DNA from 3 places in the Rhizobium sp. BK591 genome. Region 3 is predicted to be linked to each of the others. Evidence: predicted binding sites of a transcription regulator. Region 3 holds the regulator's gene; each other region holds the start of a gene.
What was found. Region 3 encodes PhoB, which activates phosphate uptake and scavenging genes when phosphate is short. Its sites were predicted from a motif close to TGTCATNNANCTGTCAT; they were not measured.
Positions count from the first base shown of each region.

Region 1: a site for PhoB is predicted at 6,002-6,018, ahead of FHX10_RS18605 (DUF1045 domain-containing protein). Genes of this name have one in related genera too.
Region 2: a site for PhoB is predicted at 7,069-7,085, ahead of FHX10_RS05930 (UDP-2,3-diacylglucosamine diphosphatase). Genes of this name have one in related genera too.

Region 1 is NZ_JACIAZ010000004.1:101,616-111,967, forward strand. It holds gene FHX10_RS18575 (ABC transporter ATP-binding protein) at 1-201, opposite strand, end outside; gene FHX10_RS18580 (ABC transporter substrate-binding protein) at 312-1,361, opposite strand; gene FHX10_RS18585 (LysR substrate-binding domain-containing protein) at 1,669-2,778, shown strand; gene FHX10_RS18590 (GrpB family protein) at 2,950-3,453, opposite strand; gene phnN (phosphonate metabolism protein/1,5-bisphosphokinase (PRPP-forming) PhnN) at 3,469-4,062, opposite strand; gene FHX10_RS18600 (alpha-D-ribose 1-methylphosphonate 5-triphosphate diphosphatase) at 4,062-5,201, opposite strand; gene FHX10_RS18605 (DUF1045 domain-containing protein) at 5,215-5,910, opposite strand; gene phnE (phosphonate ABC transporter, permease protein PhnE) at 6,052-7,395, opposite strand; gene phnE (phosphonate ABC transporter, permease protein PhnE) at 7,403-8,362, opposite strand; gene phnD (phosphonate ABC transporter substrate-binding protein) at 8,421-9,326, opposite strand; gene phnC (phosphonate ABC transporter ATP-binding protein) at 9,414-10,259, opposite strand.
Region 2 is NZ_JACIAZ010000001.1:1,218,128-1,228,479, forward strand. It holds gene FHX10_RS05905 (FAD-binding oxidoreductase) at 1-766, shown strand, start outside; gene FHX10_RS05910 (TetR/AcrR family transcriptional regulator) at 886-1,446, opposite strand; gene FHX10_RS05915 (efflux RND transporter periplasmic adaptor subunit) at 1,679-2,857, shown strand; gene FHX10_RS05920 (efflux RND transporter permease subunit) at 2,863-6,015, shown strand; gene FHX10_RS05925 (histidine phosphatase family protein) at 6,111-6,860, opposite strand; gene FHX10_RS05930 (UDP-2,3-diacylglucosamine diphosphatase) at 7,148-7,960, shown strand; gene FHX10_RS05935 (MFS transporter) at 8,140-9,360, shown strand; gene dgcA (N-acetyl-D-Glu racemase DgcA) at 9,312-10,295, opposite strand.
Region 3 is NZ_JACIAZ010000004.1:470,211-480,562, forward strand. It holds gene pstA (phosphate ABC transporter permease PstA) at 1-939, shown strand, start outside; gene pstB (phosphate ABC transporter ATP-binding protein PstB) at 955-1,770, shown strand; gene phoU (phosphate signaling complex protein PhoU) at 1,815-2,528, shown strand; gene phoB (phosphate regulon transcriptional regulator PhoB) at 2,676-3,359, shown strand; gene FHX10_RS20490 (GcrA family cell cycle regulator) at 3,619-4,152, opposite strand; gene FHX10_RS20495 (aspartate aminotransferase family protein) at 4,576-5,775, shown strand; gene argF (ornithine carbamoyltransferase) at 5,816-6,730, shown strand; gene FHX10_RS20505 (Hsp33 family molecular chaperone) at 6,820-7,812, shown strand; gene FHX10_RS20510 (hypothetical protein) at 7,993-8,532, shown strand; gene apaG (Co2+/Mg2+ efflux protein ApaG) at 8,668-9,060, opposite strand; gene FHX10_RS20520 (O-succinylhomoserine sulfhydrylase) at 9,327-10,352, opposite strand, start outside.

The sequences.
Region 1 (10,352 bases), 370 kb from region 3:
GCGGCCGTCGAGAAAGATGCTGCCACCGGTGGGGTTTTCGAAACCCGCCGCCATCATCAGCAAGGTTGTCTTGCCGGAACCCGACGGTCCGAGAAGGCTGACGAATTCGCCCCTCTCGATGTCGAGCGACAGGTCTTTGACGACCTGAAGCGTGCCAAAGGATTTGGAGACTCTTTCAAAGCGTATGCGCGGCGTAGCCACGGCGGCCCTCCGTTCGGATTGTCTGTTCTCAAGGAGACGAAGTGACGAGGATAGGCGGAAGCCCCCATGGATCCTCGGCAGGAGCGATCCGTGGGGGCGATATCGTGCCGCTACTGTGCCAGCCAGGCGTCAAATCTTTTGGTCAGCGCTTCCGAATTGTCGATCCAGAAGTCCGTATCAAGGCTGACGGCTCCCTGCATGTTGGCCGGGGTCGTCGGCAGGTCGGCCAGTTGATCGGGCGGCAGGGTCTTGCCGGCTTCGGTGTTCGTGAGGCCGTAGGCGATATATTGCGGCAGCTTTGCCTGATTTTCCGACTTGCTAGCGAAGGCAACAAAGTCAAAGGCCGCATCCTTGTTTTCAGCGCCCTTCAGGACGACCCAACTGTCGACGGCGTAGATGCTGCCCGGCCAGACAACCTTGAACTTCCTGCCTTCCGAGCGGTTGATGCCGGTGATGCGGCCGTTATACGCGCTGGTCATGGCAACCTCGCCGGAGGCAAGCAGTTGCAGTGGCTGGGCGCCCGAGGTCCACCAGACCAGGCTCGGCTTCAATGCGTCGAGCTTGGCAAAAGCACGGTCGATGCCTTCCGGCGTCGCCAGGACCTCGTAAACCTTATCGGCCGGCACGCCATCGGCCATCAGCGCGGATTCGAGTGTGTATTTCGGCCCCTTGCGCAGGGCGCGCTTGCCGGGGAATTTCTTCACGTCCCAGAAGTCGGCCCAGGATTCCGGGCCCTTGGCAATCTTTGCGCCGTCATAGGCGATCGCAGTCGACCAGACGATGGAGCCGACGCCGCAATCGCTTACGGCGGAAGGGAGGAATGCATCCTTGCCGCCGAGCTTGCTCCAGTCCACCTTTTCAAAAAGACCGTCGGCACAGCCGAGCGCAAGCTCATCCGCCTCGACCTCCACCGCATCCCAGGAAGGATTGCCAGCCTTGACCTTCGCCTGAAGGACACCGATGCCGCCATCCCAGGCCTCATCGAGCAGAGGCTTTCCGGTATCCTCGGCGAAGGGTTGGAAAAAAATCTTTCGTTGAGCATCCTGAAAGTTGCCGCCCCAGGAAGCTATGGTGAGGTCCCTGGCCACGCTCGGCCCCGTAGCAACCGCCAGTGACAGCAATCCCAGAGCTGCAATCGTCGACGTGTTCTTGAGTTTCATTCGCTTTCCCCTGTTTGTTGAGCATCTGCCCGATGCTTGGTTGACAACCACGATCTTCGGGATCGGTGGCGATCGCCGGCCGCGTCCGTGGGGTAGGCAAGGCCGGCTTCAACGGGCTTGCCGTGTGTCATCTCCAACAGGCGGACGGTTTTGCTGCGAACAATGCTGGCGTATGTCCCAAGGGGCGGAAAGGCGCTTTTTGTTGCCCCCGGTGGACACGTCGATGCACCACTCCCAACCGGTGTTTCCGGCCAGGCGTTGCACCCGCCGGCAAATTCGACACGACTCGCCTATGAAAAGGTCGGATATGGCAATTGCCAATCGACAGGTTAGTGGTGCACCATATGCACCACCGTGCACCACTCTTCGTTACACCCAAGTTCCGAAGCCTATGGCATATGGATGTGTACACGGCATTCCGATTTTGGTTTTCCTTTGGGGGACGGGATTGCGCAGAGGGAAATCGTTAGCAGATGAACCGGAAGGTGCTCAGAAACGCGGACGTTTACCGCCGTTATCCATGGTGCGCGCCTTCGAGGCGGTCAGCCGGCTGGGCTCAATGCGCAGGGCCGCAGACGATCTCAATCTCAGCCATACCGTCATATCCCGCCACGTCCGTAACCTCGAAGCCTGGCTTGGCACGCGGCTTGTCGATGCCGGACCGCGCGGCATCAGGCTGACGGCGGAAGGCAGGGTTTTTGCCGAGACCGTGGGAACGGCTTTCGACCTCATTGCCAAATCGACGGCGGAATTGCGCCCAGCAGTCAACCGCACTGTCTTGCGCATCTGGTGCGTGCCCGGCCTCGCAACGCGTTGGCTGACACCGCGCTTCAATCAGCTCCAGCTTGCCTTGCCCGGGATCGATTTCGTGATGCGCGCGACCGATCTCGAACCGGATTTCACGCGCTATGAGGCCGATGTCGACATCCGCTACTCGGAGGAGCCAAGAGGGAATGTCCGTTGGATCCTGCTGGAAAGGCCTCGCATGTTTCCGGTCACAAGCCCCGAATGGATCAGCAGGAATGCGCCAATACGCACCCTCGACGATCTGGTGCGCCAACCGTTGATCCACGAGGAAAGCCGCGATCAATGGCGGCAATGGTTTCGCAAGGCTGGCTTCGAGCATGAAGTAATTTTGAATGGTCCACGGCTGTGGTCGGCCAATCTGACGGTCGACGCGGCTGTCGCAGGCCAAGGAATAGCCCTTGCCACGCGTTTGATCGCTGCAGACGACCTGCGTGCCGGGCGGCTCGTCGAATTGCTCGGAACGGATGTCCGGCTTGGAGGCTATTACTTCGTCGGATCGCGAGAGCGCTGGAATGAGGTGACATTGGCGCGTTTCCGCGCATGGATGCAACAGTCAATCGGTGAAACCATGGGCGGTCACGCCTCTGATGAAACCAGCCGGCCGGGGTGAAAGAGCAATCCAGCAAAAGTGTGCAGCGATTTTGCCAGGCAAAGCGTGAAACGCTTTTGCCGGGAATTGCGTGAAAACAAAAGAGATAGAGCAATTCCGTGATTAGAAGAAAAACGGAATCGCTCCAGGAGAGGGCCGGACACGCTTTGAAGATAGGGGCGCAGCTCAATTTCACAGCCTCAAGCTTGCCAGTCGCAGCGTCTCGCGAACAAACGTGGTCTTTCCGCCGGTGTAAAGGCCCCAATCGCCGTCTGCCTCCGCGGCCAGCCTACGTTTCAGATCGGCATAGGCTTTGGCTCGCTCCGGGTGATCCCTGAGATAATCGCGAAACAGAATGCGCTCTCGATGTGCGCGATTATCGGGTCCGCAAAGATAGAGCTTGAAGCCATAACCTTCACAATCGCGCGTGAAGGCCCATCGTTGTTCACCGGTATCGCCGTGGAAGACGAAATTCGCAGCGCGCACGGCCTCGATCGCCACCAGCAGGACGTCGTCGGATATCACGACGGCATCGAGGTCGATCTTCGGCTTGGCCGCCAGGCCGGGCACGGACGTACTGCCGATATGATCGGTGGAAAGCACGAGGTCGCCGAGCAGGATGGACACCTCGGCGCTGATTTCGGCAAAGAGCCGCGGCCAGGAAGGATCGTAGTCGACCACTCTGATGGCGCGCATGCCCTGCCTCTCCCGTCAGTGCGTCTCCGCCAGCAATCCCTCGAGGATCGCGATCATCTTCTGCTTGGCCTCTTCGAGCGAGCCGCTATTGTCGAGTTCCGTCACGTCATATTCGCCGCGCACCGTCAGCGGTCCGCGGGCGAGCCGGGCCATGATATCCTCATGCGTCTCGCGTCCGCGCGCCTCCAGCCGGCCGACGAGCACTTCGGGGCGGGCGGTGACGTTGATGACCTTCAGCCGCGGGAAGGCGGCCTGGAAACGGTGAAGCGCCGAGCGCGAGCCGTTGGCGACGACGACATGGCCTCTGGACAGCGCCACCGAAACCTCGGCGGGAATTCCATATTTCAGGCCGTGCGCCTCCCACCAGACGGCAAAGGAGCCTGATTGCTCCATGGCGGCGAAGCCTTCGAGGGAGATGGACAGATGATCCTCGCCGCCGGCGTCACGGTGACGGGTGATGACGCGGCGGGTGAAATGAACGTCGGTGCGGCCGGTGAAATGCCGGGCGGCAAGGTTCATCAGGGTATCCTTGCCGGCGCCGCTCGGCCCGACGACGACGACCATGATGCCGCGCTCGGCTCCGGCTCCGGGATGGGGTTCGTGCGGCATCATGCGACACGGCGTCCTTGGCGCCAGACGGAGCGTGTCACCGGCACGCCATGCGCGCGGTGGACGCGGACGAGATCGGCGCGCAGTCCCGTCGCGATCCGGCCGCGATCGTCGAGGCTGACGGTGCGGGCGGGCGTCGACGTCACCATGGCGATCGCCCTCGGCAGGCTGATGCTCTCCACCTCGTCGGCGAGGATGAAAGGCGCGTGCAGCAGGCTGAGCGGCACGTAGTCGGAGGAAAGCACGTCGAGCACGCCCATTTCGGCAAGATCGCGGGCGGCAATGTTGCCGGAGTGGGATTTGCCGCGCACGATGTTCGGCGCCCCCATCAGCACGCTCATGCCATGTCCGTGCGATGCCCGGGCGGCATCGAAGCTGGTCGGAAATTCGGCCAGGCGCACGCCGTTGTCGATCGCCTCGTCGACATGGGAGAGTGTGGCGTCGTCATGGCTTGCCACGGTGATGCCGCGCTCGGCGCAGACCTTGGCGATGGCGTTGCGGTGCGGCGTCGAATTGCGGGCCGACTCTGCCTGGCGCTTGGCGACAAAACGGGCGAAGGCCTCGTCGCTCAGGCCGCGCTTCTTCTGGTAGTAGAAGATATATTGGTCCATCGTCTGGAACTGACGCTGGCCGGGCGCATGATCCATCAGCGAAACGAGCCGCACATGCCGGTCGTTTTCGAAATCGGCGAAATGTTCGAGCACATTGTCGGCCGAGACCTCGCAGCGCAGGTGGAGCAGGTGCTCGGCGCGCAGCCTGCCCTCCTTCTCCGCCGACTGGATGGCATCGGCCATCTCACGCATCTCGCCATGTTCGAAGCCGCCGTCCTCATCCGCACCCATGCGCAGGCAGTCGAACACCGTGGTGATGCCCGAGGTGACGATCTGGGCGTCGTGCGCCTGGACTGCGGCGGTCTTGTTCCAGCGTATGCCGGGACGCGGCTGATAATGGCCTTCGAGATGATCGGTGTGCAGCTCGACGAGGCCGGGAATGACATAGTCGCCTTCGAAATCTTCGCCGGCTACCGAGCTGCCCTCGGAGATGTCGGCGATCTTGCCGTCGCGAATGAGGATCGATCCTGAGAGGATGTCATCCTCGAGAACGATGCGGGCATTGGAAAACACGGTCTCTTTGCTCATCTCGTCAGGTCTTTCAGCGTTTGGCGCCGGCAAGCGGCAGCCAGGAATGAACTTTGAACGGGGCACCGCGCGTCTCCTCGGTGAAGACGGCAAGGCCGGAAATCGGAAGCGGACGGCCGGTGAAATCGGCAAAACGCTCGGTCAGAATCGCTTTCATCACCGCGGCGCGCGCTTCGGGCACCTGGCCGGTCAGCGTCATGTGAAAGCCGAAATCCTCCATGACGTAGGGATAACCCCAGCGCTGCAGATGGGCGCGCTGGCTGTCGCTGAGCTTATCCGGGTTGCGCCGCGCCATATCGGCCTCGGAAAGCGCGGCACGGAACGGTTCGAACGACCTTACCACCTTCGCGGCGAAATCCTGAAGAGGTTGATGAAGAGAACCGGGAACGAGGGCAAAAAAACGGCCGAGCTGGCCGAGCACGAGTTCCGGAATCTCGAAGGCTGGCGTGCGCTGGGCAAAATCCTCGGCAACCCCCAGGAGATCCTTCTCGGTGACGGAGGCAGCGAGCGAAAACGGCGCCTTGATCGTGGCGTGAAAGCCGTAGCGGCGCGGGTCGGCGGTCAGCTCGAACTGCTCTGCCGCACCCAGTTGCTCATGGTCCGGTGCCGGATAGGTCTCGCCGGTGAAAGCGTCGCGGCCGAGCCAGAGCGAGGCCGCGCCGGTCAGGGGATGATCCTTCGGCGGCGAGAAATAGAGAGCGTAGCGCAAGGCTTTTATCCTGGGGATCTTCGAAACGGGGGAGCGCAATGTGCAGTGATTTGGCGGCGAACCGCAAGCAGGCTCCGGCTAAAAGATTTCCGTGACAGAATGATGATGGCGGCAGCGCCGCCACCGCCTTTGATGGGTGGATCAGTGGGTTTTCGTGCCCATCAGCTGGTGGCGCAGCGCGTTCGAGGCTGTGTCGAAAAGGAAGACGACGATCAGGATCAGGATGACCATATAGGCGACATTTTCCCAGTTGGCGTTGGTGCGCATGGCCTCCCAGAGTTTGAGGCCGATGCCGCCGGCGCCGACAGCGCCGATGATGGTCGCACCGCGCACGTTCGATTCCCACTGGTAGAGCGTCTGGCTGACGATGACGGGAACGATCTGCGGCATAATGCCGTAACGATGAACGAGCACCGTCTGAGCACCTGTCGATTTGATGCCCTCCCGCGGCTTGTTGTCGATATTCTCCAATCCTTCGGAATAGAGCTTGCCGAGCGTGCCGGTCTCGGTGAGGAAAATCGCGCCGCTGCCGGCAAGCGGGCCGGGGCCGAAAGCGCGCGTCAGGAACAACGCCCAGATCAGCATGTCGACCGAGCGCAGGAAATCGAAGAAGCGTTTCAGGATCTGGTTCAGCAGCCGGTTCGGCGTGATGTTGCGTGCTGCCATGAAGGCGAGCGGAAAGGCGGCGAGAGAGCCGAGCAGCGTTCCGAGGAACGCCATGACGATCGTCTGGAAAAGTTTGGTCCAGACGTCGCCGTGCTGCCATTCGCTGTTGTTCCAGATATCGTCGAAGGCGAGCGACAGGTTGGACTGGTCGGGCTTGATGCGCGGGCCGGAGACGATGAGGCTGACGACCTCGCCGACCGGCTTGTCGAAGAAGGAGGATTGTGTGTCGAAGATGAAATTCGCCCAGCCGATGAAACGCTTGCGGATCTTCACCCGGTCGACGGATATGCTGACATTGCCGGCAAAGCCGAGATCGGCGAGCACGTTGTCGTCATAAACCGTCATCCAGCCGGGCACCGGCCCGACGACTTTCGGCGCACCGCTGGAAAGCTCGACCGGGACGCTGACGCCGTGGGCGGTGACGATCGTCTCGCTCTTCGAGACGGAGATGCTGCGGCTGGTGCCGTTGATCGAAACGCTGATGCTGCCGTCGGGATTGTTGACCAGCCAATCCGGATGCGGATTGTCGCCGAGCGGCGAGAAACGCGGATAACGCACCTCGATCGAGCCGTCGTCCTGGATGCGGAGTTCCGGCTGGACGTCGTAGCTCACCCATTGGCTGAGATAGATGCCGACGCGCTCCCAATGCGCTTCGGCAAAGAGCTTGGGCAGGTCGAAGAACCAGACGGCGTAGAGGCCGTAGAGCAGCGTCGCCATAAGGATCATCAGCCCACCGAAACGCTGGCGGAACGAGCGATGGAAATATTCCGGATAGCGGGTCTCTATCTCGTGCATGCGGTTTGCGTCGATCACCGTCATGGCGGCCTCAATGTTGCAGGAGGAAGGCGTGCTCGCCGACAAGGCGGCGGCGCAGCCAGGCGGAGAACTGGTCGACGGCAACGATCGTCACGAACAGCAGGAGGACGAGCGCCATCGTCTTGGCGCCGAATCCCCGCGAGATCGAAAGCTTCAGCTCCTCGCCGATGCCGCCGCCACCGACGGCGCCGATGATGGTCGAGGCGCGCACGTTGATCTCCAGGCGTAAGAGCGCGTAGGAGGTGAAATTCGGCAGCACCTGCGGCAGGGCGGCGAAGCGCACGCGCTCCCACCAGTTGGCGCCGACGGCTTTCATGCCCTCATCGGGCTTCATGTCGATATTCTCGGCCACTTCGTAGAAAAGTTTGCCGAGCGCCCCGACCGTGTGCAGGCTGATGGCAATGATGGCGGCGACCGGTCCGATCGACAGGATCGCCGAAAACAACCCGGCAATGACGATCTCGGGGAAGGCGCGCAGGAACTCCATCAGCCGCTTGGAGAAGATGCGCAGCACCCATGAATTCGTCAGGTTGCGGGCGGCAAAGAAGCTCAAGGGAACGGCGAAGACGAAACCGATGATCGTCGAGATCAGCGCCACGTTGATGGTGACGATCATCAGCTCGAAATATTCGGGAATGTAGAAAGTGCCCCAGACGTAGACGCGGCCCCTGTCGAAATTGAATTCCTCGCCGCCCTTGTCGTTGACGCTCGCAATGTCGAACAGCGCCCGCCAGACGTCGTTCCAATCCTTGGGGATGAGCCAGCTCAGAAAGTCGAAGAGATGCGGTAGGCGGTCGAAGAAATGGCCGGCATTGCTCTCGTCGGCGAAGCGGACGGAGCTTGCGAAAGCCGCAATCAGAATGACCAGGCCGAGGATGGTGTAGAAGCGACGTTTGGCGACCATCCGATCCCAGGCGGTGCCGATCTCCTTGGTGCTCTGCATGTGCGGCTGTGCATCGGCAATAGTCATCAACGCCTCGTCCGGTTACAGGGCGGCCGTTTCCGGCCGCCCGCATTCAAAGATCCGATCAGCCGCCGATGGCAGCTTTGCGGACTTCAACGACAGCGTTGTAGAAGTCGTGCTTGACGGGCGAGTAGCCCTGGTAGTCGCCGCCTTCGATAGCCGCGAAGCACTTGTGATCCTTTGCCGGCAGAGCCGTGAAGAAGGCTGCAAGCTTCGTCTGCCACTCCTGACCGAGAGCGTTGCGAACGACGAGCGGGCCGTTCGGGATCAGCGGCGAACGCCAGACTTCGACCAGCTTGTTCGGATCGACGGCGCCCTTGTCGACTTCCTTGCGGAAGGTGCCGGAGGTGTAGCCGTCCTTGAAATCGCCAATGCCCGACGAGTCGTCGACGGCGATGTCGACCTTGCCGTCATAGGCGGCGAGCAGGTTGTTCTCATGGCCGCCGTTGAACTGGGTCGAGGCGAAGAACTTGTCGTTCGGCATGCCGGTGTCCTTCGGGATCTGCGTCAGCGGAACGAGGTAGCCCGAGGTGGAATCCGGGTCGGCATAGCCGAGCTTCTTGCCCTTGGCGTCCTTGATGGACTTGATGCCGGAGGACTTCAGCGCGAGGCCGATCGAATAGTAGCCCGTCGAGCCGTCCTTCTGCTGCGTCGTCAGGATCGGCGTGACAGCCTTCGGATCCTTGATGTAGACGGCGGCATAGCCGGAGGCGCCGAGTTCGGCGAAGTCGAGCGTGCCGCCGAGCAGGCCCTGGATCACGCCGTCATAATCGGCGGCCGGGAAGAGCGAAACCTTCTCGAAGCCGAATTCCTGCTTCAGGTGGTCGGCAAGGCAGGCATAGTTGCGCAGGCGGTCGGTTTCGTTTTCGCCGCCGAGGATGCCGATGCGGAATTCCTTGAGGTCGGCAGCATGAGCAGCGCCGGCGAGCGCGAAGAGCGCCGTTGCTGCAAAGAGTGCTTTCTTCAACATATGTCTCTCCTATTGACCGGTGTCCCCGGTCTTCCCGTTACGAAGAAGTGTGCCCTTGACGCGGGCGCTCGATCGCGGCCGCCTCTCTCAGAGACCGGCCAGCGCCAGCGGTTGGGTGCCGGCGGATTGATTGTCTGCCCGCTCGGGGGCGATATTGATGGATGTCGAGGTCACCGTTTCGTCGATGCCGGCGCCGTCCTTGTCCGTCCCGTAGATTTCCTTCACCGCCTCGGCGGTGAGCTCCGAGGGCTTGCCGTCGAAGACGACGCGGCCGCCGGCCATGCCGACGATGCGCTCACAATAGCTGCGGGCGGTATCGAGCGTGTGGAGATTGGTGATGACGGTGATGCCTTCGCGCTCGTTGATATCGCGCAGCGCATCCATGACGATCTTGGCGTTCAGCGGATCGAGCGAGGCGATCGGCTCGTCGGCGAGAACCATCTTCGGGTTCTGCATCAGCGCCCGGGCGATTGCCACGCGCTGCTGCTGGCCGCCGGAAAGCGTGCCGGCTGCCTGCAGCGCCGTCTGCTCGATGCCGAGGCGTTCGAGCGCGGCGATGGCATGCACACGTTCCTCACGGGTGAAGATGTTGAGCAGGCTCATCAGCGTCGAGCGGTGGTTGAGGCGGCCGAGCATGACGTTGGTCAGAACGTCGAGGCGCGGCACCAGGTTGAACTGCTGGAAGATCATCGCGCAGTCGCGCTGCCAGTTGCGCAGCGCCCGGCCGCGAAGCGCGGAGACCGCGACGCCGGCGAAATGAATGGAGCCGGAGCTCGGTTCCTGAAGGCGGTTGATCATGCGCAGCAGCGTCGACTTGCCGGCGCCGGAGCGGCCGATGATGCCGACCATCTGGCCCTGGGGAATGGCGAGCGTGACGGAATCGACGGCGAGCTTTTTTCCGAAACGACGTGTGACATTCTTCAGCTCGAACATCATGCTCTTCCCTTGCGATCCAGGCCTTGGTCAGCATCGCATTAGTCCCGCTTGATGAACCTCGCGTGTCACATTTGTGTAAGTCCTGTCACA
Region 2 (10,352 bases), on a different contig from region 3:
GCTGGCCGGCCTCGTCGTGCATCCCTTCGCCGATGCGGAAAAGGTGCTTAAGGAGTACCGGCAGGCACTGGAAGAAGCACCCGACGAATTGACCTGCTGGGTGGTGATGCGCCAGGCGCCGCCGCTGCCGTTCATTCCCACCGAATGGCACGGCAAGGAGATCGTGGTGCTCGCCATGTGCTATTGCGGAGACATTGCGGCGGGAGAGAAGGCTGCGGCGAGATTGCGCGCGATCGGAAAGCCGATTGCCGACGTCGTCAGCCCGGTGCCGTTCACCGGCTGGCAGCAGGCATTCGACCCGCTGCTGACGCCCGGTGCGCGCAATTACTGGAAGAGCCAGGATTTCGCCGCCCTATCGGATGCGGCAATCGACGTGCTGCTCAAGGCCGTGCGCAAGCTGCCCGGACCGGAATGCGAGATCTTCATCGGCCATGTCGGCGGTGCTGCCGGCCGCGTGCCCACAGAGGCCACCGCATTTCCGCAGCGCAGCTCGCATTTCGTCATGAATGTGCATGCCCGCTGGCGGGAAACGGGAATGGACGGAAATTGCGTCGGTTGGGCGCGGGAACTCTTCGAGGCAACCAAGCCGCATTCGGTTGGCACCGCCTATGTCAACTTCATGCCGGAGGACGAGACCGATCGGGTCGAAAGCGCTTACGGTGCCAATTACAGCCGCCTTGCCGAAATCAAGCGGCGTTACGATCCGAACAATCTGTTCCGGATGAACCAGAACGTCAAACCCACGGCGGCCGTACGGGCTGCCTGACGGGAATGGCGCGACATCAAGGCATTGAGCCTGCGCCGCGCGTTCGCTTTACGCGCGGCGGCAAAATGATCCGAATGCTCGACGACTGATGTCCTCGGCCGGTGACAATCTGTTCTTTGTCAGCCTTTGGTGAGTTCGATCAATTCCTGCAACAGCGCCGTGTCGTCGGGAGCCGCCTGGTTGTCAGGCCTCAGAACATGGGCAAGCCATGCTCCGTCCGCCGCCAGGCGAACGATTTCGAGCCGCATTCCAGCGTCGGTTTCGGCGTGTTTGATGAGCCGGTCATTCATCCATTTATGCCAGAGCGACTTGGAGTAGGGGTCGGCAAGCACGGTCATGGTCTGCGCCGACCAAGGGCTTTGGTTAAGGGCGCGGTCGGCAAATAGCGTGCGGACATAGGCGCGGGTGAATGTGCCGTGGCCGCCCTTATCCCTTTCCAGTTCCTGATCGATCTCGCGGTCGAGATTTTCCATCATGCCGTCGAATACGGCTTCTATGAGCGCCTGCTTATTGGGGAAGTGGTGAAACAGACCTCCCTTGGTCACGCCGGCTGCGCTGGCGACTGCCTGCAGGCTGACGGCGGCGAGACCATGTTCGAGCGCCAGCTTCGTGGCGCAATCGAGAAGAGCCTGCCGCACGACATCCGGCTGTTTCTTTCTGTTGCGGGGGCTATCTACCAATGCATGACCTGTGTTCGGGATAAGCTTCGCGTCGAGACGGTTCGAGAGGATCAGTATCACTCCCGGGATCGCCGGACCATGGGAACTTCAAGTATGAGAGTACTATCATACCGACCGGTAGGTATCTTGCAATGCGAAAAAAGATCGACTATCTGTCGGTTCACGAGGCCCGCCGAACGTCATGTCGGCGGGCTGTGCTTTTTTGGACCCCAGCGGACCATCAGGAAGGCTTATGAATATGCTTTTTCGTCCGAAATCATTAGGTTACGCGCTGACGTTGGCGCTGTTGCTCGGCGCCGGCCTGCCGGCTCACGCACAGGAAGGCGGCGCGATGCCGCCTGCAGCCGTCAGCGTCCTGACGCTCAAGGCGCGTCCGGTTCCCGTTGTCAGCGAATTGCCCGGCCGCATTGCCGCAACGCGCGTTTCGGAAGTGCGGGCTAGGGTTTCCGGCATCCTGCAGGAACGGGTGTTCGAACAGGGCAGTCTCGTTCACCAGGGTGACGTGCTCTACCGCATCGATCCGGCGCTCTTCCGGGTCCGCGTGGCGAGTGCCGAGGCAAGCCTCGAGCGCGCCAAGGCGACGCAGTTGAATGCCCGCCAGCAGTTGGAGCGCCAGAAGTCGCTGCGCGACCGCGATGTCGCAAGCGGTATCGAATATGATGCGGCCGCCGTCGCCCTTGCCCAGGCCGATGCCGATGTCGCGCTGGCGCAGGCAGCGCTCGACGAGGCGAAGATCAATCTCGGCTATACCGAAGTCCGGGCGCCGATCACTGGCATCATCGGCGGCGCGCTGGTGACGGAAGGCGCGCTGGTGACGGCCGACGCCGGGGATGCACTGGCGATGATCCAGCAGATCGACCCGGTCTATGCCGACTTCACGCAATCCTCCGGAGACCTGCTGGCGCTGAAGCGGGCGGTCGAGAACGGCAGCCTGGCATCGACGGAAGCCGGGAAGGCCGATATCAAGCTCGTCTTCGACGACGGCACGGTCTATGGCGAAGCCGGAAAGCTGCTCTTCAGCAGCGCCAGCGTCGATGCGACGACGGGTCAGGTCACGCTCCGCGGTGAATTCCCCAATCCGAAGGGCGACCTGCTGCCGGGGCTTTATGTCCGTGTTCGCATCGAGCAGGCCGTCCGTGTGAAGGCAATCCTCATTCCGCAGCGCGCCGTCATCCGCACGGCCGATGGCAAGGCGCAGGTCTATGTCGTCCAGGAGGGAGACGTGGCGCAACCGCGCGATATCGAGCTCGGTCAATCCTCCGGCAATGAATGGGTCGTCGAAAGCGGCCTGTCGTCGGGCGAACGCCTCGTCGTCGACGGTGTCCAGAAGCTGCAGCCGGGCGCAAAGGTCGCGCCGGAAGAATGGCGGGATGGCCAGCTCGCGTCCGGTGACGCCAAGAAGCCGGAGTAAGCTCGATGGCACGTTTCTTTATCGATCGCCCGATCCTTGCCTGGGTCTTTGCGATCTTCATCTCCATCGCCGGCCTGATCGCGCTGCCCTTCCTGCCGGTCGCCCAATATCCGAAGGTCGCGCCGCCGCAACTCAGCATCACCACCAGCTATCCCGGCGCGTCGCCGCAAGATATCTATCAGGGCGTCACCCGCCAGATCGAGGAAGAGCTGAACGGGGTCGAGCACCTTTCCTATTTCGAGTCGACCTCCGATACATCGGGCGCGATGACGATCACTGCGACTTTTGCGGCAGGCACCGATATCGATCAGGCCTCAGTTGACGTTCAGAACGCCATCCGCCGTGTCGAGCCGCGGTTGCCGCAGTCGGTCAAGGATCAGGGCATCACGGTCGAGGAGGCGTCGTCCGGCTTCCTGATGTTCATCTCGCTGACCTCGACAGACGGCAAGACCGATGAGGTGGCGCTCGGCGACTATCTCAACCGGAACGTCATCGGCGAGCTGCGCCGTCTCGAAGGCGTCGGTCGCGCGCAGTTGTTTGCCTCGCAGCGGGCGATGCGTATCTGGATCGATCCCGACAAGATGGTCGGCCTCAACCTCACCGCCTCCGACATCAGCGCGGCGATTTCGGCGCAGAATGCCCAGGTGGCGGCGGGCCAGATCGGCGCCGCACCCAATCCGATCTCGCAGGACCTGACGGCGACGGTGCTGGTCAAGGGACAGTTGACCGACACCAAGGAGTTCGGAGACATCGTGCTGCGCGCCAATGCCGACGGATCGAACGTCAGGCTGCGCGATGTCGCGCGCATCGAAGAGGGCAGCGAGAGCTACAGCTTTTCCACCCGCTTGAACGGACAGCCGAGTGCGGCGATCGCCATCCAGCTGTCGTCGACAGGCAATGCCGTCAATACCTCCAATCTGGTCAAGGCGAAGATGGAGGAGCTATCGCGCTTCTTCCCGGCGGGCGTCGAATATGCGGTTCCCTACGACACCAGCCCGTTCGTCTCGGCATCGATCGAGAAGGTGGCGCATACGCTCGCAGAAGCCGTCGCACTCGTCTTCGTCGTCATGCTCATCTTCCTGCAGAGCTTCCGCTACACCATCATTCCAACGCTCGTCGTGCCGGTCGCGCTGCTTGGGACGCTTGCTGTCATGTATGCCGCCGGCTTCTCGATCAACGTGCTGACGATGTTTGCGATGGTGCTGGCCATCGGCATTCTCGTCGACGACGCCATCGTGGTGGTGGAAAACGTCGAGCGGCTGATGGCGGTGGAAGGGCTGTCGCCAAAGGAGGCGACCAAGAAGGCGATGCGACAGATCACCGGCGCGATCCTCGGCATCACGCTGGTTCTTTCCTGCGTCTTCGTGCCTATGGCGTTCTTCCCGGGCTCGACCGGCATCATCTACCGCCAGTTCAGCCTGACCATGGTTGTCTCCATCCTGTTTTCGGCCTTCCTGGCGCTGTCGCTGACACCGGCGCTCTGCGCCACCTTCCTGAAACCGATCAAGGGCCATCATGAAAAGAAGGGCATCGCCGGCTGGTTCAACCGCAATTTCGACCGGCTGACCGGCCGCTACGCCCGCACCGTCGGGGGATTGGCCAAGCGCTCCTGGCGGGCCATGGCCGTCTATCTCGCGCTGGTCGTGGGCCTCGGCTATCTCTTCGTCAACCTGCCGAGCAGCTTCGTGCCGGATGAGGACCAGGGATTCCTGATCGTTGACGTGCAGGGACCGCCGGAGGCGAGCCGCAACCGCACCGTGGCTTCGCTCGAAAGCATCGAGGCGATCTTCAGGAAGGAACCGGCCGTTGCCAACGTCGTCGCGATCCAGGGCTTCAGCTTCTCCGGGCAGGGACCGAACGCCGCCCTGGTGTTTGTCACGCTCAAGGACTGGGCCGAACGCGGCGCCGGCAATTCGGTGCAGGAGATCTCCAACCGCGCCAATATGCAGCTGTTTGGGCTGAAGGATGCCACGTCCTTCGCGCTGTCGCCGCCGCCGATCGAAGGTTTCGGCACGACCAATGGCTTCACCTTCCGCCTTCAGGATCGTGGGGCGAAGGGCCAGGCGACACTGACCGAGGCGGCGGGCATTCTGATCGGCAAGGCATCTGAGAATCCCATCATCGCCGGTATCCGCCCGGAAGGCATGCCCGACTCGGCCCAACTCGTGCTGGTCATCGACCGCGAAAAGGCAAATACCTTCGGCGTCGCCTTCGCCGACATCAACAGCACGATCACCGCCAATCTCGGTTCGAGCTATGTCAACGACTTCCCGAATTCGGGCCGCATGCAGCGCGTCATCGTGCAGGCGCAGGACAAGAGCAGACTTCAGGCCGAAGACCTGATGAAGCTCAATGTCCGCAATGCGAGCGGCGGCATGGTGCCGCTGTCGTCCTTCGCCATCGCCGAATGGCAGAAGGGACCGGCGCAGATCGTCGGCTATAACGGCTACCCCGCCGTGCGCATTTCCGGCGCTCCGGCGCCGGGATATTCATCGGGCGCGGCGATTGCCGAAATGGAGCGGCTGGCAGCCGAACTTCCCGACGGCTTCGGCTTCGAATGGACCGGCCAGTCGCTGGAGGAGCTCAGATCTGGATCGCAGGCGCCGTTCCTGTTCGGCCTCAGCATTCTTTTCGTCTTCCTGCTGCTGTCGGGGCTTTACGAAAGCTGGTCGATCCCGCTGTCGGTGATGCTGGTCGTGCCGCTCGGCGTCATCGGCTGCGTGCTCGCGGTGATGAGCCGCGACATGTCCAACGACATCTACTTCAAGGTCGGCCTGATCGCGATCATCGGATTGTCGGCGAAGAACGCCATCTTGATCGTCGAATTCGCCAAGGACGGCTTTGCCGAAGGGAAATCGCTGATGGAGGCTGCGATCGAAGGCGCTCGTCTGCGCTTCCGGCCGATCATCATGACTTCGCTCGCCTTCACCTTGGGCGTGGTGCCGCTGGCGATCGCCACCGGGCCAAGCGCGGCCAGCCAGAATGCCATCGGCACCGGCGTGCTTGGCGGCATGATCTCGGCGACGGTGCTGGCGATCTTCTTCGTTCCCGTCTTCTTCGTCTTCGTGCTGCGTCTCCTGAGGACGAAACGGCCGGAGGCGATGAACGAGGAAGCCTCGACCGCGCAGGAGCCGGCAACCATGACGTCACCGAGCTGACGCGACGTCACCGCCTGAACCGACGAGTTGGCGGGTTGCCTTGCGCAAACCGCCACACACCTTCGCACCGGGCCGTTCATTTCTTGGCTGTGTTGCTAGCCGCCGAGCTTCGGCGTGATCGTCACGTCGGCGCCATAGGCATCGCGCAGTTCGCCTTCCTGTCCCGGCTGCCGATCGACCGCCTGATGCAGCAGGATCGACTCGTATCCTTGCGAGCGCGTCCCCTCGATCAAGGTGATATCGGCATTTCCGGGATTGTCGGAGCGCTCGAACCACTCGACGGGGCGGTGCAGGAAGTTCATTTCCACCGCCCGGTTGGTGACGCCATGGCCGACGATCACGACGTTGTGGTCGCTATTTTCGGCGTCGTGCATGACGGTCTGCAGGAACAGGCGCACCCGCTGGGCCACATCCGCCCGGCTCTCGCCATCCGGCGGCCGCGCGTAGAATTTGCCGCTGTTGCTGCGCAGCCTTGCCCATTTTTCGAACTCATCGGGAAACTTCTGCTTCTGTTCGGCATGATCATAGATCTCGGTGAAGAGACCGAAATCTTGCTCGCGCAGCAGATAATCCTCCTTGATGTCACCGACGACGCTTTCCGGCAGGGCTGCAAGCAGCGCATCCTTGCTCTGCCGCGTCCTGAGAAAGGGCGAGTACCAGATGTGCAGCTTGCCGAAACCGGCGCTCGGCAACGCCGTGACATAGGAGGCGATCACGCTGCCTGCCTCCAGCGCCTGCCGATAGCCCCACTGCGTCAGCGGCACGTTATGATCGCCGAATTGGCGATAGGCCTGTTCATTGATGTTGCCGAGGGATTCGCCGTGGCGAACGAGAAAGATACGCATCAGCCATCCCGCATTGTCGGATATGAATCGCTGTCATCATGAACGCCCTGAATGCGCAGGGCAACATGGCTGGCGGGCCGCGCGGCGACGGACACTCTGCCAGCGCAGCGACGGACATTCTGCCAGCGCGGCGGCGGACAATCTGCCCGCGCGGCGACGGGCATTCTGCCCGCGGGGGATGAGCGGTTTGCAGCGCTTTTCCACATCTTGTCATCATCCTGAAACACGAGTCTGGTTTTGGAAGGTTAGATGAAAGATGGGGACATGAGCGGCAGCTCGTGAAAGACATGATGGAACCCAGACATTTCCGCACGCTCTTCATTTCCGATGTCCACCTCGGCTCGAAGGCCGCGAAGGCCGACTTCCTCTTGGATTTCCTGCGCCACCACGAAGCCGATACGATCGTGCTCGTCGGCGACATCGTCGACGGCTGGCGTCTGAAGCGCAGCTGGTATTGGCCACAGGTCTGCAATGACGTCGTTCAGAAACTGCTGCGCAAGGCGCGCAAGGGCACCCGCGTCGTCTATATTCCCGGCAATCACGACGAATTCCTGCGAGACTTCCCGGGCATGCATTTCGGTGGCATCGAGGTCGTCGAGCGCATGATGCATGACGGCGCCGACGGCAAGAAATACCTGATCCTGCACGGCGACGAATTCGACGTCGTCGTCCGCAACGCCCGGCTGCTCGCCTATCTCGGCGACTGGGCTTACGATACGGCGATCCGCATCAACATTCTCCTGGCGGCGGTGCGCCGCCGGCTCGGCATGCCCTACTGGTCGTTCTCGGCCTGGGCCAAGCTGCAGGTCAAGCATGCCGTCAACTTCATCGGTGAATTCGAGCGCGTCGTGGCTGAAGAAGCCCGCAAAAACGGCGCCGACGGCGTGATCTGCGGACATATCCATCATGCCATCATTCAGGACATGGACGGCATCCGCTACATCAACACCGGCGATTGGGTGGAAAGCTGCACGGCGGTCGCCGAGCACGAGGACGGTACGTTCGAACTGATCACCTGGCGGGCGCTCGCCAGCAGCGTGCCGGCGCTTGCCGCCATCGAAATGCATGACGAGGGCGAACTCGCCCCCCAAGCTGCCTGATTTTGGCGGCCTGATTTTTGTGCTGGCACATCCGTGCCCGCGCTCCCAAGAATTTAGCCGTTACCGTCAGGTGACAGGCCCTATTTATTTTCTAAAACGTTTCAGAACGGCTATTTCTCGCAATAGTCGCCTCCAGGGTGGCGTGTTAGGACAACGTCCAGTTTCCTTCAGGTCCGCCCATGATTCCCGCTCAACATTCCCCGACGGGTGAGGGAGCGCCGCCGCGCTTCCGGCTGCTCAGCGCGCTTTCCTATTGTGCGCCGCTGCTCGTCAACGGCATCGTTCTGCCGTTCTTTCCCGTCTGGCTCGCAACCCACAGCTTCAGCGATCACGAGATCGGCATCATCCTTGCCATACCGATGGTGGTTCGCGTGTTGGTGGCGCCTGTCGTCGCCATGATCGCCGATCGCTTGAAGGAACGCGCCGACGTCTTGCTCTGGTCTGGCTGCCTGTCGCTGCTGACGGCGATTGCGCTCTTCTGGACGACGACCTTCTGGCCTGTGACGATCGTCTATGCGCTGCAGGGCGCCACTTTCGCGCCCTATGTACCCGTCGTCGAATCGATCGTCATCTCGGGCGTGCGCCGTTGGGGGCTCGATTACGGATCGATGCGCGTGTGGGGCTCTATCGCCTTCATCGTCTCGACGTTGGTCGGTGGCCAGTTGATCAGCCGGTGGGGCGGCGAGATGGTGCTTGATATCATGGTGTTCGGCTTCATCATGACCGTCGTCATGGCGATCTTCTGTCCGCGCATCGGGCCGACGCGGCGGCGCGGCCAGCCGATCAACATTCCGGCCGCCACCGGCAGCGGGTTGCGCGAGCCGCATCTGCTGCTGCTTCTGATCGGCGTCGCCATCCAGCAGTCGAGCCACGCTGTGCTCAACGCTTTTTCCTCGATCTACTGGCATCAACTCGGCTTCTCCGGCACGCAAGTCGGCCTACTCTGGAGCGCCGGCGTCGCTTCGGAGGTAACGGTGTTTTTCCTGTCGAAACGTCTCAACCGGCGCTTCAACGCCTGGACGCTGATCCGCTTCGGCTGCGCCGTCAGCGTCTGCCGCTGGATCCTGTTTCCGATGAATACGGGCTTTGTCGGTTTCTTTCTGCTGCAGTGTTTCCACGGCTTCACCTATGCCTTCGTGCATACCGGTGTGCAGCGGCGGATCATGGCGACGGTGCAGGAAACACAGGAATCATCGGCGCAGGGCGCCTATTTCTTCTATGTCGGCATGGCGATGGCGCTGATGACGTTGACGTCGGGTTATCTCTATTCCTGGCTCGGTGTCGTCAGCTATTACGTCATGGCGCTGGTCGCGCTCTCCGGCCTCGGCCTCGTCATCTCAGCCTATTATCTTCAGCCCCAGAGGGTGCTTTCCGGCGGAAAGACCAGGGAAGCGGCGTAGCGCAGGCCGGGCTCGCGGTCGCGTGCAAGCAGCAACGGACCATCGAGATCGACGAAATCGGCAGTCTGGGCGAGCAGCACGGCCGGCGCCATGGCAAGCGAGGTGCCGACCATGCAGCCGATCATGATGCCGAATCCAAGCCGTTCGGCCTCGGCCTTCATTGCCAGGGCCTCCGTCAGGCCGCCGGTCTTGTCGAGCTTGATGTTGATCGCGTCATAGCGGTCGGCGAGGCTTGCGAGATCGCCGGTGTGGTGGACGCTCTCGTCGGCGCAGACGAGGAGCGGGCGGCGGATTTCGGCAAGCATCCCATCGCGGCCAGCCGGCAGCGGCTGTTCGACGAGCGCCACCCCCGCTTGCGCCGCGATATTGAGGTGGCGTTCGAGCACCGCTTCCGGCCAGCCCTCATTGGCGTCAAGGATGATTTTGGAATCGGGTGCGGCCGCGCGGACGGCGCGGATGCGGCTTTCATCATCGCCGGTTCCGACCTTGACCTTGAGCAGTGCGCGGCCGGCATGTTCGCGCGCCTGGGCGGCCATCACCTCCGGCTCACCGAGCGAGATGGTGTAGGCGGTGGTGAGCGGCTTCAGATCGGCAAGGCCGAGACGGACGGCGACGCTTTCACCCGTTCGTTTCGCTTCCAGGTCCCAGAGGGCGCAATCGACGGCGTTGCGCGCAGCGCCCGGCGGCATCGCCGACAGCAGGTCGCTGCGCGAAATGCCTGCCTCGACCAGCGGACGCGCGGCCTCGATCTGGGCGAAAACGCTCTCCATGGTCTCGCCATAGCGGCGATAGGGCACGCATTCGCCAAGCCCCCGGGCACCGTCTTCGGCGAGTGTACAGGTGATGACATCGGCCTCGGTCTTGGCGCCGCGCGAGATGGTGAAAGTCCCGGCAATCGGAAAGGAATTCATCTGGATATCGAGGGTGCGCGGCATTATTGCTGTCCTGCGAGCATGGAAATTGCACGTTGCTTCTGTATATTGACGCGCCGG
Region 3 (10,352 bases):
AAGAGCGCCCCGATCCAGCTGCGCGACATGGTCATGTCAGACCCGTCGATCATCGGCAAGACGGTCAATGTCACGGTGCTTGCCGACGCCAATGTCGACAGCGCCAACAAGGGCCAGATCGATCTTTCGGTCGATGAGAAGAACCGCAAGGTCAACGACAAGCAGGTTGGCTGGATGAACGAGCTGAAGGCGAGCGGCGCTCTTCACAAGCAGTTCAACACCGGCCTCTTCGTCAACGGCAACTCCAGCCGTCCGGAGGCCGCAGGCCTTGGCGTCGCCCTCATCGGCTCGCTCTACCTGATGCTGATCGTGCTGGTGCTGTCGCTGCCGATCGGCGTCGCCGCCTCGATCTATCTCGAGGAGTTTGCGCCGAAGAACAAGCTGACGGACCTGATCGAGGTCAACATCAACAACCTCGCCGCGGTTCCCTCGATCGTCTACGGTCTGCTCGGTCTGTCCGTCTTCATCAACTTCATCGGCCTGCCGCGCTCGGCGTCGCTGGTCGGCGGCCTGGTGCTGACGCTGATGACCCTGCCGACGATCATCATCGCCACGCGTGCCGCTCTTCGCGCCGTGCCGCCGTCGATCCGCGCCGCAGCCCTCGGCCTCGGCGCTTCCAAGATGCAGATGGTGTTCCACCACGTTCTGCCGCTCGCCATGCCCGGCATCCTCACCGGCACGATCATCGGCCTGGCGCATGCGCTCGGCGAAACCGCGCCGCTGCTCCTGATCGGCATGGTCGCCTTCGTCGCCAACGCGCCGACGACGCCGCTCGATCCCTCGACGGCTCTGCCCGTACAGGTCTATATGTGGGCCAACGAGGCCGAACGTGCCTTCGTCGAGCGTACTTCGGGTGCCATCATCGTTCTGCTCCTGTTCCTGATCGTCATGAACATGGGCGCCATCCTCTTGCGTCGTCGCTTCGAGCGCCGCTGGTAAACGGAGTTAAACATCATGAACATGTTGACGGAAGCTGCAGTTGAAAAGGCGCTGGATCACAAGATGAGCAACGTCCCGTATAAGATGATCGGAAAGGATGTCTCGGTTTACTACGGCGAAAAGCGCGCGCTTTTCGATGTGAACCTGAACATCCGCGAAAACACCGTAACCGCCCTGATCGGCCCGTCCGGCTGCGGCAAGTCGACCTTCCTGCGGAGCCTCAACCGCATGAACGACACGATCGACGGCTGCCGCGTCACCGGCAAGATCACGCTCGACACCGACGATATCTATGATCCGGATATCGACGTCGTCGAACTTCGCGCCCGCGTCGGCATGGTCTTCCAGAAGCCGAACCCATTCCCGAAGACGATCTACGAAAACGTCTCCTACGGCCCGCGCATCCACGGCCTGGCCAAGTCGAAGGCCGATCTCGACCAGATCGTCGAGACCAGCCTGCAGCGCGCCGGCCTCTGGAACGAGGTCAAGGACCGCGTGCATGAATCCGGCACCGGCCTGTCCGGCGGTCAGCAGCAGCGCCTCTGCATTGCCCGTGCCGTCGCCGTCAGCCCTGAGGTCATCCTGATGGACGAGCCCTGCTCGGCGCTCGACCCGATCGCCACCGCCAAGGTCGAGGAACTGATCCACGAGCTGCGCGAGAACTACACGATCGTCATCGTCACCCACTCCATGCAGCAGGCCGCGCGCGTCTCGCAGCGCACCGCCATGTTCCACCTCGGCAATCTCGTCGAGGAGAACGACACCGACAAGATGTTCACCAATCCCGACGATCCGCGCACCCAGGACTACATCATGGGTCGCTTCGGCTGATCCTGGCGTCACCAAGCCTTTCCGTTATTCGAGGATAAAGCCCCATGGCATCGACACATATTTATTCTGCCTATGATGATGATCTGAAGTTCCTGTCCAGGCGGATTTCCGAAATGGGCGGCCTGGCCGAGCAGATGGTCGCCGAAGCCGTGCGGGCGCTGGTCAACGGCGATACCGCGCTGGCGCAGAAGGTCATCTCCGACGATGTGATCCTCGATCACGCCGAACGCGAAATCGGCGACAAGGCGATCGTCACCATCGCCCGCCGTCAGCCGATGGCCGCGGACCTGCGCGAAATCATGGGTTCGATCCGCATCGCCGCCGATCTCGAACGCGTCGGCGACCTCGGCAAGAACACCGCCAAACGCGTCATCGCCGTCCAAAGCACCGGCGTTCCCCGCAAGCTCGCCCGCGGCCTCGAGCATCTCTCCGAGCTGGCGCTCGTCCAGCTCAAGGAAGTGCTCGACGTCTACACCAATCGCTCCGCCGACAAGGCGAACGCGATCCGCGAACGCGACAACGAGATCGACGCGATGTACACCTCGCTGTTTCGCGAGCTCCTGACCTACATGATGGAAGATCCGCGCAACATCACCAGCTGCACGCATCTTCTCTTCTGCGCCAAGAACATCGAGCGCATCGGCGACCACGCCACCAACATCGCCGAGACGATCTTTTACATGGCGACAGGTGCGCAGCCGGAAGGCGATCGTCCGAAAGACGACAGCGCCAACACCGTCGGCGCGGTAACCGAATAACCGCCCGGGCCGGACGGCCGGGCTAGAAGCTTGCGTGCGCGCCCATCCGGGGCGCGCAAAGAGGTCGCAGCCAATTCTGAATTTGCGCAGGGTGCATTGCTTGAACCATCCCCGGTTCAAGGATCATGCGCGAGGAGACCGACACGCATGATCCCGAGAGTTGCAGTTGTTGAAGACGAGGAAGCCCTGAGCGTGCTTCTTCGCTACAATCTCGAAGCGGAAGGCTTCGAGGTCGATACTATCCTTCGTGGCGACGAAGCCGAAATGCGGCTTCAGGAGCGCACGCCCGATCTGCTCATCCTCGATTGGATGCTGCCTGGCGTCTCCGGCATCGAACTCTGCCGGCGCCTGCGCATGCGGCCGGAAACCGAGCGCCTGCCGATCATCATGCTGACGGCGCGCGGCGAAGAGAGCGAGCGCGTCCGCGGGCTTTCGACGGGGGCCGACGATTATGTCGTCAAGCCCTTCTCGACCCCCGAGCTCGTTGCCCGCGTCAAGGCGATGCTGCGCCGCGCCCGTCCCGAGGTGCTGTCGACGGTGCTGAAATGCGGCGATATCGAACTCGACCGCGAAACCCACCGGGTCCATCGCAAGACCCGCGAAGTCCGCCTCGGCCCCACCGAATTCCGCCTGCTGGAATTCCTGATGTCGTCGCCGGGCCGCGTCTTCTCCCGCTCGCAGCTTCTCGACGGTGTCTGGGGCCACGATATCTATGTCGACGAACGCACCGTCGACGTCCATGTCGGCCGCCTGCGCAAGGCGCTGAATTTCTCCAACATGCAGGACGTCATCCGCACCGTCCGCGGCGCCGGTTATTCGATGGAAGCCTGAGGGCCTCCATTCTGATTGCTGACAACGTCGCTCGAGCTAGCGTCTGCCCCTCACCCTAACCCTCTCCCCGTAAAACGGGGCGAGGGCACGTGCCCTGCGAGAGGTCAGCGGGGAACGGAGAGGTCGGGCATATCCCCTTTGCCCTGCAAGCGGGGAGAAGGTGCCGGCAGGTGGATGAGGGGCAGCCATCCGCGCGAACCAATAACTACAAAAAAACGGGCCAGTCGGCCCGTTTCTCATGTGCGGCGATGTTACCCGCTCAGCTGGCCCGCGCTGCTGCCCGGCGGCGTTCGTTGACCGGCTGGTAGGCAAGCTTCTGGTGATAGCTGCAATAGGGCGAATTGTCGGGGGATTCGCAGCCGCAGAAGTGGAAGTCGTCCTTCAGCGGATCGCCGACCGGCCACTTGCAGGTGCGTTCGGTCAGTTCCGTCAGGCCGAGGCGTCGGGAAATCGGAACGACCACGTTGCCTCTCGGCACGTATTCCATTTCCTCGATCGTTTCGATCTCGATCTCTTCCTTCAGCATCGTCGCGCCCTGCTGGCGGGTAACGGTGCGAGTGGCGACCCGTGAGGCGTAGTTCGGCGCGCGCGGCGCAGAAGTATTGCGTTTCGGCGTTCGGGCGGCATTGGCGGTACCGCCGGCCTTGGCACGGCCGGGGAGGCTCAGCCGATGCACCTTGCCGATGACCGCGTTTCTGCTGACGCCACCAAGTTGTGCCGCGATCTGGCTGGCGCTCAGTCCTTCGGCCCAGAGCTTCTTGAGTTTCTCGACCCGCTCGTCTGTCCAGTTCATGCCCTGTCTCCACCTTTTGCGTTGGTGATGGCAGAATCCCTCACCGTTGTCCCGGAAGGCTCCGAAACAAGAAACGCTTGATCAATTTTGGTGACTAGTTCCGCCGCATGCAGTCTAGTAATTGAACTTTAACCTAGTGTGAGGCTGACTCCGTGACAAGAGTCGCATGAATCCGGATGAATCGAATTTCAAGTTTTCCCCAACTTGCTGCCCCGGCGTGGCATTTCTGCAATAATGCCTGTTGAGGACGGATAATGCTGCTGTACAAGCTTGCTGCATGCGCTAAGGGCGCAGTTTTGTTGACATTGCAGCGCGAAAAGGAAATAGTGCCAGTCGCCGCCGCAAGGCGGCATTTTTGATTTTTCGGGCCTGGTTTTCTTAGCCGGAGTCCGGAGCTTGATAACATCGATGGGAGATCGCGCTATGGCTGAAGCCGCGCCGCTTTATGACACCTATTCTCGTGCCCCGTTGCGGTTCGAGCGAGGCGAGGGCGTGTGGCTGATCACCGAAAGCGGCGAGCGATATCTCGATTTCGGCGCCGGCGTCGCCGTCACTTCGGTCGGCCACAGCAATCCGCATGTGGTCGGCGCGCTGAAGGAGCAGGCCGACAAGGTCTGGCATCTCTCCAACATCTATGAGATCCCCGGCCAGGAGCGCCTGGCCAAACGGCTGACCGACGCCACCTTTGCCGACAAGGTGTTCTTCACCAATTCGGGCGCCGAGGCGCTCGAATGCGCGATCAAGACGGCGCGCCGTTATCAGTATTCCAAGGGTCATCCCGAGCGCTTCCGTATCATCACCTTCGAGGGCGCCTTTCACGGCCGGACGCTGGCGACGATCGCCGCCGGCGGCCAGGAGAAATATCTTGAGGGCTTCGGCCCCAAGGCGCCCGGTTTCGATCAGGTGGCTTTCGGCGACATCGAAGCGGTGCGCGCCGCGATCACCGATGCCACGGCCGGAATTCTCATCGAGCCGGTGCAGGGCGAGGGCGGCGTGCGTCCGGCCACCCCCGAATTCATGAAGGCGCTTCGCCAGATCTGCGACGAAAATGGCCTGCTGCTGATCCTCGACGAGGTCCAGACCGGGGTCGGGCGCACCGGCAGGCTCTTCGCCCATGAATGGTCGGGCGTCACCCCCGACATCATGGCGGTCGCCAAGGGCATCGGCGGCGGTTTCCCCCTCGGCGCCTGCCTTGCCACGGCAGAGGCTGCCTCCGGCATGAAGGCCGGCACGCACGGCTCGACCTATGGCGGCAATCCGCTCGCCATGGCCGTCGGCAGCGCCGTGCTCGACATCATTCTCGCCGATGGCTTCCTCCAGCAGGTGCGCGACGTCGCGCTTGTCTTCCGCCAAGGCCTGGCCTCGCTGAAGGACCGTTATCCCGATGTGATCGAGGATATCCGAGGCGAGGGGCTGTTGCTCGGCGTCAAGGCCGCCATTCCCTCAGCCGAACTGCTGCAGGCGATCCGCGCCGCCCATCTGCTCGGCGTGCCCGCCGGCGACAATGTCATCCGCCTTCTTCCGCCCCTCGTGGTCACCGCCGAGGAAGCCCGCGAGGGCCTTGCCCGCATCGAGCGCGCTGCCGAGAGCATTCGCGCCTCCAAGGTCAAGAAGACGGCTTGAAGGGATTGCCGCCTGCGGGCGCAGCACAGGTAACAAGACTATGGCTCCTAAACATTTCCTCGATCTTTCGGCGGTCACGTCAGCCGATCTCAGAACCATCATGAACGATGCGCTCGCCCGCAAGCAGGCCTTCAAGGCCGGCACGGGCGATAAGCCGCTCGCCGGCAAGATGCTGGCGATGATCTTCGAGAAGCCGTCGACGCGCACCCGCGTTTCCTTCGATGTCGGCATGCGCCAGCTCGGCGGCGAAACGCTGTTCCTGTCCGGCACCGAGATGCAGCTCGGCCGCGCCGAGACGATCGGCGACACCGCCAAGGTGCTGTCGCGTTATGTCGATGCGATCATGATCCGCACCACCGAGCATTCCAGGTTGCTGGAGCTTGCCGAGCATGCGACCGTGCCCGTGATCAATGCGCTGACGGATGACACCCATCCCTGCCAGATCATGGCCGATATCATGACCTTCGAAGAGCATCGCGGCCCGATCAAGGGCAAGACCATCGCCTGGACCGGCGACGGCAACAATGTGCTGCATTCGCTGGTCGAAGGGGCGGCGCGCTTCGGCTATCGCATGAACATGGCCGTGCCCCTTGGCTCGGAGCCCAAGGATCACTATCTGAACTGGGCCCGCAATGAGGGCGCCGAAATCATGCTCTGCCATGATGCCGACCGTGCGGTCGCCGGCGTCGATTGCGTGGTGACCGATACCTGGGTCTCCATGAATCAGGAACATCGGGCCCGGGGTCACAATGTCTTCCAGCCTTATCAGGTCAACGCGGCTTTGATGGCGAAGGCCGGCAATGATGCATTGTTCATGCATTGCCTGCCTGCTCATCGTGGTGAGGAAGTGACGGACGAAGTGATCGACGGTCCGCAATCCGTAGTCTTCGATGAGGCGGAAAACCGCCTTCATGCGCAGAAGTCGATTCTTGCTTGGTGCCTGGGCGCGATCTGAACCATAATCTGGTGTCGCGAGTCACACACTCGCGACCGCGCGAGCGAAGGCCACGCTGGGCTGTCGCTTGAAAACTAGGAGTGAAAGCCATGGCAGAAGCTGCAGCCGCCCTCGGCCAGTTTGATTTCGCCGGCGATGATCATGTCGTCCCTTTTCAGGTGGAGGGTCTGGATGTGCGCGGTCGCGCCGTCCAGCTCGGCCCGATGCTCGATGCGATCCTCGAGCGCCATCATTACCCCGCTCCCGTCGCCCGGCTGCTTGCCGAAGTCGTCGTGCTGACGGTGCTGCTCGGCACCTCGCTGAAATTCGACGGCAAGTTCACGGTGCAGACCAAGGGCGATGGCCCGGTCGATCTTCTCGTCGCCGATTTCTCGACGCCGGAAAATGTCCGCGCCTATGCCCGTTTCGATCAGGCGCTGCTCAACAAGGCGATTGAAGCAGGTGAAACCGAGCCGGAGCAATTGCTCGGCAAGGGCGTGCTCGCCTTCACCATCGACCAGGGCAAGTTCGGCCAGCCCTATCAGGGCATCGTCGCGCTCGACGGCACTTCGCTGGAGGAGATCGCCGGCGTCTATTTCCGCCAGTCGGAGCAGATCCCGACGCGCGTGCGCCTGGCCGCGGCCGAACTCTTCGATCGTGACGAGGCGGGCAAGCCGCGCCATCGCTGGCGGGCAGGCGGCCTTGTCGCCCAGTTCCTGCCGGAGGCGCCGGAGCGCATGCGCCAGCCGGATCTCCACGGCGGCGACGGCGACACCGGCAACCGCCCGCATGGCGAGGACGATGCCTGGGTCGAAGCCCGTTCGCTGGTCGAGACCATCGATGCGGATGAACTGACGGATCCGCTGGTCGGGACCGAACGGCTGCTGTTCCGCCTGTTCCATGAGCGCGGCGTCCGCGTCTACGAACCGCGCGCCGTCTTCGACCGCTGCAGCTGCTCGCGGGAGAAGATCAAGGGCGTGCTGAAGGGCTTTTCGGCCGAGGAGATCGAAGCCAGCCAGGAAAACGGCGAGATCGCCGTGACCTGCGAATTCTGCTCGACCACCTACCGCTTCGAGCCGGCCGAGCTTCAGCCAGCGGAGTAGGCACGGTTAAGGACACGCACAGCGAACAATAAAAGATTAGCGATGATGCAGCACGGTGACTCGACTTTGCGTAGTCACTGTGCACCTATTCTGTTTCTTGGTTGTGGCCTAAGAAAGCGGGATGGGGCGTTGATGCGACTTTTGTTTTTTGTACTCGCACTCATAGCTGCGATGCCCCGAATGAGCTTGGCTGATGACGAGACAGTCCCATGGAAAGAGGTCGGGGGCTGGAGCGTGGCTGTCGACCCGACTTTAGACAATGGCTGTTTTGTTCTGACTTCCTTTGATGACTACACCATTTTTCGTCTTGGCTTCAATTTCCGCAAAAAGGACAACCCTCTTTACATTCTGCTCGGAAATCCAAACTGGAAATCCTTGGAGAAAGGTAAGCATTATCCCATCGAATTCTCGTTCGACCAGTCTAAACGGACGGCTGATGCGAGAGGTCTGGATCTCCCCGGCTTCAAATCATTATGGATTGATTTCAATGATCCCGACTTGATTGAAGAGTTCGCTGGTAAACTGAGTTTCCGCGCCAGCCTTAGAGGAAAGCAGATTGTTGCCCTCGGTTTGAAAGATTCCGCCAGGGCAGCGGATGAGTTGCTCGCCTGCCAAAAGGCGGTAAACGATGCCGTCGCAAAACATCCGGCGCCGCCACAATCAAAAGATCCGTTCGAAGCAAAGCCAGGCACCCAGGCATTGGATCCTTTTGACCTTTAGTAGATTGATGACTGGGCAAGGCCGAGGATCTACGACCGAGGGTACGGCGTCCATGTTGGTACTGACTGGAAGGCTGCAGCCGGCCGGATCCACGCGCAGTGCTTGCACTGACGAAACGACCGCGAACCTACGCTCTCAATTGAGCACGCGCAGCAGCCCAGGCGAATCCAGCGAGAAGGCGGGGATTTCGACATCGAACATCTCGCCTTCGTCCGTTTCCATCTGGTAATGGCCGAACATCAGCCCGGAGGGGGTGTCGAGCGGGCAGCCGGAGGAATATTCGTAGGTGTCGCCGGGGCTGAGCCGTGGCTGTTCGCCGACGACGCCCGGGCCCGTCACTTCGTCCACCAGTCCGTTCTGGTCGGTGATATTCCAGTAACGGTTGACCAGGCGAACGGCTACGCCGGAATTGTTGCTGATGACAATCCGGTAACCCCAAACATAGCGGTCGTCATCCGGATCGGATTGCTCCTCCAGATAGAATGGTTCGACCACAACTTCGATATCTCTTGTGAGGGCGCGATACATGCCTTGCACCTTAGTCAAGATATGTTACCCGTATCTTATAAGAGGCCCTGTCCGTCAAGAAACGGAACGTTGATCGTCACTGAAACAGTCATGATCGAAGGGTTTTTCGATCGTTAAGCCTAATTGTCAGTGTTAATTCCAGTTCGGAACGCCGGCACGGCCGTAGTTGTTCCCCCGGCCGAACTCCAGTGAGATCCGGCGAGCCGAACCCCAGTGAGATCCGGCGAGCCGAACCCCGAGTGAGGTCCGGCTGCCATTGTCGTCGATCAGGCCGAAACCTTGGCAAGCGCCCGCGCGAAATCCTCGATCAGATCGTCGGTATCCTCGATGCCGGCCGAAAGCCGCACCGTGCCCGGAGAAATGCCGAGTTCGGCGCGCGCCTCCTCCGTCAGGTTCTTGTGCGTCGTCGTTGCCGGATGGGTGATCAGGCTCTTGCTGTCGCCGAGATTGTTGGAGATCTTGACGATCTCCAACGCGTTCTGCAGGGCAAAGGCCGCTTCCTTGCCGCCCTTGAGCTCGAAGGCGACCAGCGTCGAGCCGCCGGTCATCTGCTTGGCGATGATATCGGCCTGCGGATGGTCCTTGCGGCCGGGATAGATCACCTTGGCGACCTTGCCCTGCTCGGCGAGGAAATCGGCGATCTTTGCCGCATTCTGCGTCTGCTGGCGCACGCGCAGCGGCAGCGTCTCGATGCCCTTCAGCAAAGTCCAGGCATTGAACGGCGACATGGCCGGGCCGGTATGGCGGAAATAGTCGTGCAGGTTCTCGTCGATCCATTCCTTGTCGGCAAGCACGACGCCGCCGAGGCAGCGGCCCTGGCCGTCAATATGCTTGGTGGCGGAATAGACGACGATATGGGCGCCGAGCTCCAGCGGCTTCTGGAACAGCGGCGTGGCGAAGACGTTGTCGACGACGACCTTGGCGCCGATCTGGTTGGCGAGCTTGGCCACGCCTGCGATATCGATCACTTCGAGCGTCGGGTTGGTCGGGCTTTCCAGGAAGAACACCTTGGTCTTCGGCGTGATCGCCTTTTCCCAGTTGGCCAGATCCCGGCCGTCGATCAGCGTGCAGTCGATGCCGTATTTCGGCGCCAGCGTCTCGACCACCCAGCGGCAGGAGCCGAACAGGGCGCGCGCGGCGACGATATGATCGCCGGCCTTCAGCTGGCAGAGGATCGCCGCGGTGACGGCCGCCATGCCGGAAGCGGTGGCGCGGGCATCCTCCGCGCCTTCGAGCATGCACATGCGCTTTTCGAACATGTCGTTGGTGGGGCTGCCGTAGCGGGCGTAGAT